DNA from 3 places in the Ensifer sp. LBL genome. Region 2 is predicted to be linked to each of the others. Evidence: predicted binding sites of a transcription regulator. Region 2 holds the regulator's gene; each other region holds the start of a gene.
What was found. The regulator LexA, encoded in region 2, represses DNA repair genes until DNA is damaged. The targets are predictions, from matches to a motif close to TGTTCNNNNTGTGTTCNG.
Positions count from the first base shown of each region.

Region 1: the regulator LexA is predicted to act here: its motif matches at 1,530-1,547, upstream of OKW20_RS18325 (ribonuclease T2).
Region 3: the regulator LexA is predicted to act here: its motif matches at 1,501-1,518, upstream of OKW20_RS02940 (PA0069 family radical SAM protein).

Region 1 covers NZ_JBNDJY010000004.1:507,395-509,644, reverse strand. The annotation lists gene ettA (energy-dependent translational throttle protein EttA) at 1-527, opposite strand, end outside; gene OKW20_RS18325 (ribonuclease T2) at 735-1,517, opposite strand; gene OKW20_RS18320 (alpha/beta fold hydrolase) at 1,702-2,250, shown strand, end outside.
Region 2 covers NZ_JBNDJY010000003.1:537,428-539,677, forward strand. The annotation lists gene OKW20_RS14205 (hypothetical protein) at 1-80, opposite strand, end outside; gene OKW20_RS14210 (hypothetical protein) at 354-605, shown strand; gene lexA (transcriptional repressor LexA) at 842-1,564, shown strand; gene OKW20_RS14220 (hypothetical protein) at 1,650-1,982, opposite strand; tRNA gene OKW20_RS14225 (tRNA-Cys) at 2,192-2,250, opposite strand, start outside.
Region 3 covers NZ_JBNDJY010000001.1:599,666-601,915, reverse strand. The annotation lists gene OKW20_RS02945 (ribonuclease HII) at 1-60, opposite strand, end outside; gene OKW20_RS02940 (PA0069 family radical SAM protein) at 278-1,435, opposite strand; gene OKW20_RS02935 (glycosyl transferase) at 1,609-2,130, shown strand.

The DNA.
Region 1 (2,250 bases), on a different contig from region 2:
TCCGGCTGCGACAGAAGCAGCTTGCAGAGCGCGACGCGGCGCTTTTCACCGCCCGACAGGTTGGTGACTTCCGCGTCGCCCGGCGGGCAGCGCAGCGCTTCCATGGCCATTTCGACCTGGCTTTCCAGATCCCACAGGTTCTGGCTGTCGATGATATCCTGGAGCTTGGCGCCCTCTTCCGCCGTCTCGTCGGAATAGTTCATCATCAGTTCGTTGTAGCGGTCGACGATCGCCTTCTTCTTGGCAACGCCTTCCATGGCGTTTTCAAGCACCGTCTTCGTCGGATCGAGCTGCGGCTCCTGCGGCAGGTAGCCGACCGTGGCGCCTTCGGCCACCCAGGCCTCGCCGGTGAATTCCTTGTCGAGGCCGGCCATGATCCTGAGCACGGTCGACTTACCGGCGCCGTTCGGGCCGAGGATACCGATCTTGGCGTCCGGGTAGAACGACAGATGAACGTTCTCGAGAACCTTCTTCGCGCCGTAGGACTTATTAAGCCCGGCCATATGATAGATGAACTGACGTGCCATGAGGGAATGCTCCGCAGGGATAAGGAAATTTGCCCGCTATGTAGGCGAATTAGTGGAAGGGGGCAATGATCAAAGGCATCCGCCCCCGCCTATCCCAAAACGAACATCCCAATCGGCAAGCCCGGCATGCCGCACCGGGAGGCGCCACAGGCCGGCTCTGTGAAGGCCGCACCTTAAGCGCTGACATGCCCAACCGGGCGAAACGCCCTACCCGCGACCGGCGGTATCGGCGATACCCTTGGCGCACTTGAATTCGGTCGGCCCCGCCGCCTGGATCAGCGGCCCGAGGCTCGCCGCCTTCATGACGTCGCCGGTGAGCCCGATCGTCAGCCCGGTGATGATGCTGCGGCCCTGAACCGTCTGGCAGCGCATGCGCACCCGGTCGCCGGCGCCGGCGCCAAAGCTCTGGTCGAAGGCCTGCTTGATCGTCGCCTCATCGAGTTCCGCGCCGACGCGCTGGCGGAAAAGTGCGCCGACCGCCGAGCGGTTGAGCTCTTCCAGCATGCGCAGTTGCACGGAGAAATAATCGTCGACCGAGCCGCTCTGGCAGGTGCCGCTTCGCAGCCATTGGTGCCGGTCGAGACCGGACTGCACGCCCGGCATGGCGATGAGCAGCCGCGCCGCTGTGTCGTCGGCCATGGCAAGCTTCGGCAACTCCAGCCAACTGCCCTTGCGGTCGGTCGCCCGCACCTCGGCCGCGACCCCGCAATAGCTCTTGCGCAGCGGCCACAGGCCGTGCAGCGAGAGGTTGGTGGCATCGAAGCGTTCCGCCGTCTGGCTCTCGCACTCCTTGCGTTGCGGCCGCGTCTCGCAGAAACCGGGCTGCCAGCTGACCGCCAATACATATTGGGTTCGGCTCGCAGTCCCGTCGCCAGCCCCTTGATCCGCGCCTTCCTCACCGGCAGCAAAGGCGGCGGGTGCAAGCAGCAGCACCAACGCGGCCACGATGCCCGCCACAGAACCCGACATCGCTTTAAAGAAACTCATCATGGCATCCTCCGCGAAAACAAAACAGGAACGAATATCGCTCAAAACGGGAAAATTGCAACTCCTAATGCGCTTGCCGTCAAATCGCTTGTGACCTCATGCGCAACGATCAACAAGGGGCGATTGCCTTTGCCGTGCAAATCGATTTGAAATCGCTGAGGTCTGTCGATTGTTTCCGGGAGTAGAGATGTTCGGGCAGGTGAAGACGCATCAGAGCCCGACCGGTGCCAGCTTGAGCTGGCGCCACGTGCCGGCGACCGCCCATGCCCGCGGCATTCTTCTCTTGAGCCATGGCCTAAGTGAACATTCCGGTCGTTATGCTCGCTTTGCCGAAGCGATGGCAGCACACGGCTTCCACGTCTATGCCCACGACCATCGCGGCCACGGCGCAACGCGCGCGCCCGACGCGCCGCTCGGCATGTTCTCCAACCGCGACGGCCTCGACAAGGTGTTTGCCGATATCCGCGCCATTCGCGCGATCGCGACCGCCGCCCATCCGGGTCTGCCGGTCATCCTCTTTGGCCATTCCATGGGCGGGTTGATTGCGCTCAACGCCGCCGAGACCGATCCCGGCCTATACGATGCGCTCGCCGTCTGGAACTCCAACTTCCGCCCGGGCCTTGCCGGCCGCGGCGGGCAGGCGATCCTGAAGGTCGAAAAGGCGCTCAAGGGATCTGACGTGCCGAGCCCGCTCCTGACCAAGCTCACCTTCGGCATGTGGGGCGGCGCGATCAAG
Region 2 (2,250 bases):
CCACGCAAAGTTATCTTTTTTTGACCTCCTGTCGAGACGGTGAAGCCCCTTCCTCGCAGGGATTTTTGCGCATCCCCCACCCCCGGCCCCAGAGCCGATAGTGCCGGTGCGTTCTTCGCCCGTCGCAAGAGGAACGGTCAAGATGAACTCGAGGTGCAGCGGCTGGCGCAAATCAGACACAGCCTGCAGGCAAAGAGCTGTTGAACACGGCAGAGTGATCGCCATGCTTGCTGGACTTCGGAACGAAAGCACGGTTCACATCGTTTCCCACCCTGTAGTGCCACCCCTTCATCAAGTGGACGTTCCCCGTGCTTGCCGCCCTGCTTCTCGCTTCGATAGTCGCATCGCCCAATATGCCTGACGTCAAGCTCAGCGCTGCGACGGTGGATGAACTCCAGACCGATTTCGAACGGGCCGTGCCGTGCCACCAGATCGATGGACGCAACGTGTGGAAGGGCGCGCTGGCGTTCTACATCCAGTCCTTCGTTTATGACGGCGACACGCCCGTCGCGACCGACGCGGCCGACGCGGTGCTTCCGGAAGACAACAGCGCAGAGACGGTGAAGGAGTTCGAGGACGCCTGCTCGACCTCGCAAGCGACCTAAATCTCTCCTCATAGAGCCCCGTGATTCGCTCGAATCAGCTGCGCGACTGGTGCCTGCCGGCGCGTTTTTGGCACGCACCGTCGCCGATAGGCGCCCTGCTCCCGCAAAAGTGACCGATCGACACCCGCAGAAGCGGCCAATTGCCTGAATTCACGGAATTTTAGGCACTTGCGGAACACATATGGAACAGATAGTGTCTGTTCTTGATTTGTTTCACGCCTCTGGAGCGACGTGCCATGCTGACCCGCAAGCAACAGGAATTGCTTCTGTTCATTCACGAACGCATGAAGGAGTCGGGCGTACCGCCGTCATTCGATGAAATGAAGGATGCGCTCGACCTGGCGTCGAAGTCCGGCATCCACCGTTTGATCACCGCGCTCGAAGAACGCGGCTTCATTCGCCGGCTGCCGAACCGGGCGCGCGCGCTCGAAGTCATCAAGCTTCCGGAAGCCTACGCCGCCGGCCAGCAGCAGCCGCGCAGAGGCTTCTCGCCGAGCGTGATCGAAGGCAGCCTTGGAAAGCCGCCGGCGGCCGCTCCTGCCGCGCCGAAGCCCGCCCCAGTTGCCGAAAGCACGTCAGTTTCCGTCCCGGTGATGGGGCGCATCGCTGCCGGCGTTCCGATCTCGGCAATCCAGAACAACACCCATGACATCACCGTGCCGCTCGACATGATCGGCAGCGGCGAACATTACGCCCTTGAAGTGAAGGGCGATTCGATGATCGAGGCCGGCATCTTCGATGGCGACACGGTGATCATCCGCAACGGCAACTCGGCCAATCCCGGCGACATCATCGTGGCGCTCGTGGACGACGAGGAAGCGACGCTGAAGCGCTTCCGTCGCAAGGGCGCGTCGATTGCGCTCGAAGCCGCCAACCCCGCCTACGAGACGCGCATCTTCGGACCGGATCGCGTGAAGATCCAGGGCAAGCTTGTCGGGCTGATCCGCCGCTACCATTGAGCTGCAGGCAGAACACCGGATCAAAAAAGAGCCTCGCCAAGGCAATTGGCGAGGCTCTTTCCATTTCGGGTGAAATCCAGATCGTCTATTCGTGGATCGTATATTCTCCGAGCTCGCAGAGATCCTGCGTGTCCTCGGTCGTATCGAGGGCCGAGCCCTCCTCGAATTCGAATCGCATGTCGTATTTGCAGACGTCCCGCCCGTCGGCAATGGTGATCTCCATGCTCTCGCCGGGGTTCAGGACCTGCCGACCGAAAACATCGTCTTCCCACTCATTGACGCCGACCGGTGACGTATAGAAGTTCGTCAGTACCACGCTGGTGTTGTTCTTCAGCTGGAAAACCAGGTCGTCAGCGTGCGCCTCAATAGCGGTCGCCGCAAAACACGCCAACGCCGTCAGGATCAGTCTCTTTTTCATTGATGCCATTGCCTCCGTTCTTAATGTTGACGGACGCTACCGATGCGGCTGATCTCAGCGGAGTCATCGTTCCCCCTCTACCGATTTCACCGAAGCGATAAGATCCGACGGAGGCATAGGAGACGTGGCTTGCGCGGACGTGGGGTCGCGAAACGACCCGCGCTGCCCTAAGGCAGAACGTCAAACCAATTCAAACGAGGTGAGATTTTTGGAGGCCTCGCCCGGAATTGAACCGGGGTACAAGGATTTGCAGTCCTCTGCGTCACCA
Region 3 (2,250 bases), on a different contig from region 2:
GAAATCGGGCGCTACGATGATATCGGGAAAAAGGGGAGAATCGGACGATCTGCGAGACATAAGTCTAGATCGCATGATCGACCGATTCTCTTCAAGCCCCCAGGTCCGAGTGCGGCGGCGGACGGGGGATTACCGGGGCCCACGGCGGGTAAGGGGGCACCGGAACTGCTATATGGTCTCAGGCGCCCGCCATCGGTCTTGCCTGGCGGGGCGGGGCGATCATCTCTCACCGTGCGCCATTACGGGTAGCGACGGTTACCGAGACATCGGAAAGCCGTCAAAGAAGCGAGAGCTGCACCCCCGTTCCAAGCGGCGGCACGAAGAGATCGTCCCGCAGTTGCCGGCGCGTCGGGTTGAAGCCGAGACGCTTGACTGCCAGGTCGAAGCGGCGGCCGATCTGCCACGCATAGGGGCCGGCGCCCTTCATGCGCTTGCCGAACTCGGCGTCATAGTCCTTGCCGCCCCGCATGGAGCGGATGAGGGACATGACGTGCCGGTAGCGGTCCGGATAATTGCGCAGCAGCCAGTCGCGAAAGAGCGGGCTGACCTCGAGCGGCAGCCGTAGCAGCACATAGCTTGCTTCGGTTGCTCCGGCCGTCCTTGCACCTTCGAGCACGCGCTCGATCTCGTGGTCGTTCAGCGCCGGAATGATCGGCGAAACGAGAACTCCGGCCGGGATGCCCGCTTCGGCGAGCATGCGGATCGCCTCCAGCCGCTTGCTCGGGGTCGAGGCACGCGGCTCCATCGTGCGGGCCAGCTTCCGGTCGAGCGTCGTGACGGAGATGCCGACGCGCACCAGCCCTTTTTCCGCCATCGGTGCTAGGATATCGATGTCGCGCGTGACCATCGCCGATTTGGTGACGATCATGACTGGATGGTTGGCATCCCGCAGCACCTCGAGGATCTGGCGCATGACCCGCCACTCCTTCTCGATCGGCTGGTAGGGGTCGGTGTTGGTGCCGATCGCGATCGGCCGCACCCTGTAGTCCTGCCGCGCCAGCTCGCGCTCCAGAAGCCGCGGTGCGTCCGGCTTGGCAAACAGCTTCGCCTCGAAGTCGAGGCCGGCCGAGAGGCCCATATAGGCGTGTGTGGGGCGGGCGAAACAATAGATGCAGCCGTGCTCGCAGCCGCGATAGGGATTGATCGAGCGGTCGAAGGAGATGTCAGGCGACTCGTTCCTGGTGATCACCGTGCGCGGCTTCTCGACCTGAACTTCGGTCTTGAAGGGCGGCAGATCCTCCAGGCTTTCCCAGCCGTCGTCGAACGTCTCGCGGCTGCGCGGTTCGAAGCGGCCGGACATGTTGATCCCGGCGCCGCGCCCGCGACGGCGATCGATATCGATCCGCAGGCCCGTTGCGCTCATCATCGCTTCGGCCACATCTGCCGTATTGGCGGGCGCAAGCGCACCCTGCCTGATCTGAGACAGCTCGGTCATTGGAATCTCCCCGGAATCAGATATTTGATCCCGTTTTGTTCTGACAATTTTCCTATCTCGAATGGAGGAACAATTCAAGAACAAAATTGGAGTTTCGAATTTGCCGATCAAGGCGCCGCTGCGGGCCGTGTCCCGGATGTAGCAATTGCCGTGCCGATGCGTTACGAGAAACCATGCTCACGATCATCATGGAAACCCGCGACAACGAGGCCGAACTGGCACAGACGCTTGCTGTGTTGGTGGCGGGCGCCGTGGAAGGCCTGGTCAGCGATGTGATCATCCTCGATCACGGCTCGAAGGACGGTTCGTCCGACGTGGCCGATGCCGCCGGATGCCGTTTCTGCCGGGATTGGGATCTCGCCGATGTGGTGGGCTCGGCGCGCGGCGAATGGCTGATGTTGCTGGAGCCGGGCGCGCGCCCGATCGGCCGCTGGATCGATGAGTTGGCCGAGTACGTGTCGATGAACAAGGCACCGGCCCGTTTCTCCGGATCGAGACTGCACCGCAAGCCTTTCTTCCGCCGGCTGACCGGGCGTGGAAAGCCGCTGGAGACGGGATTTCTCCTGCGCAAGAACGACGCGCTTGCGGCCGCCCGTGGCAAGGTGGGCCTGGATGCGATGACAAATGTCCGCTCAGTCCGCAAGCTTTCGACCGAACTCGTTCCGGCCTGGGTCGCTGTCGAAGCCAGGCGGTAACGCCGGTTCCCGCGCGAAAAATTAAAGGTGCCAGTCCCTTAGGGGACGGCACCTCCAAGCGGCTCTCAAATGACCTTGTTTGGAAGATTTCTGTCCGGGCAGCATTCTGGCTGCCCGTCG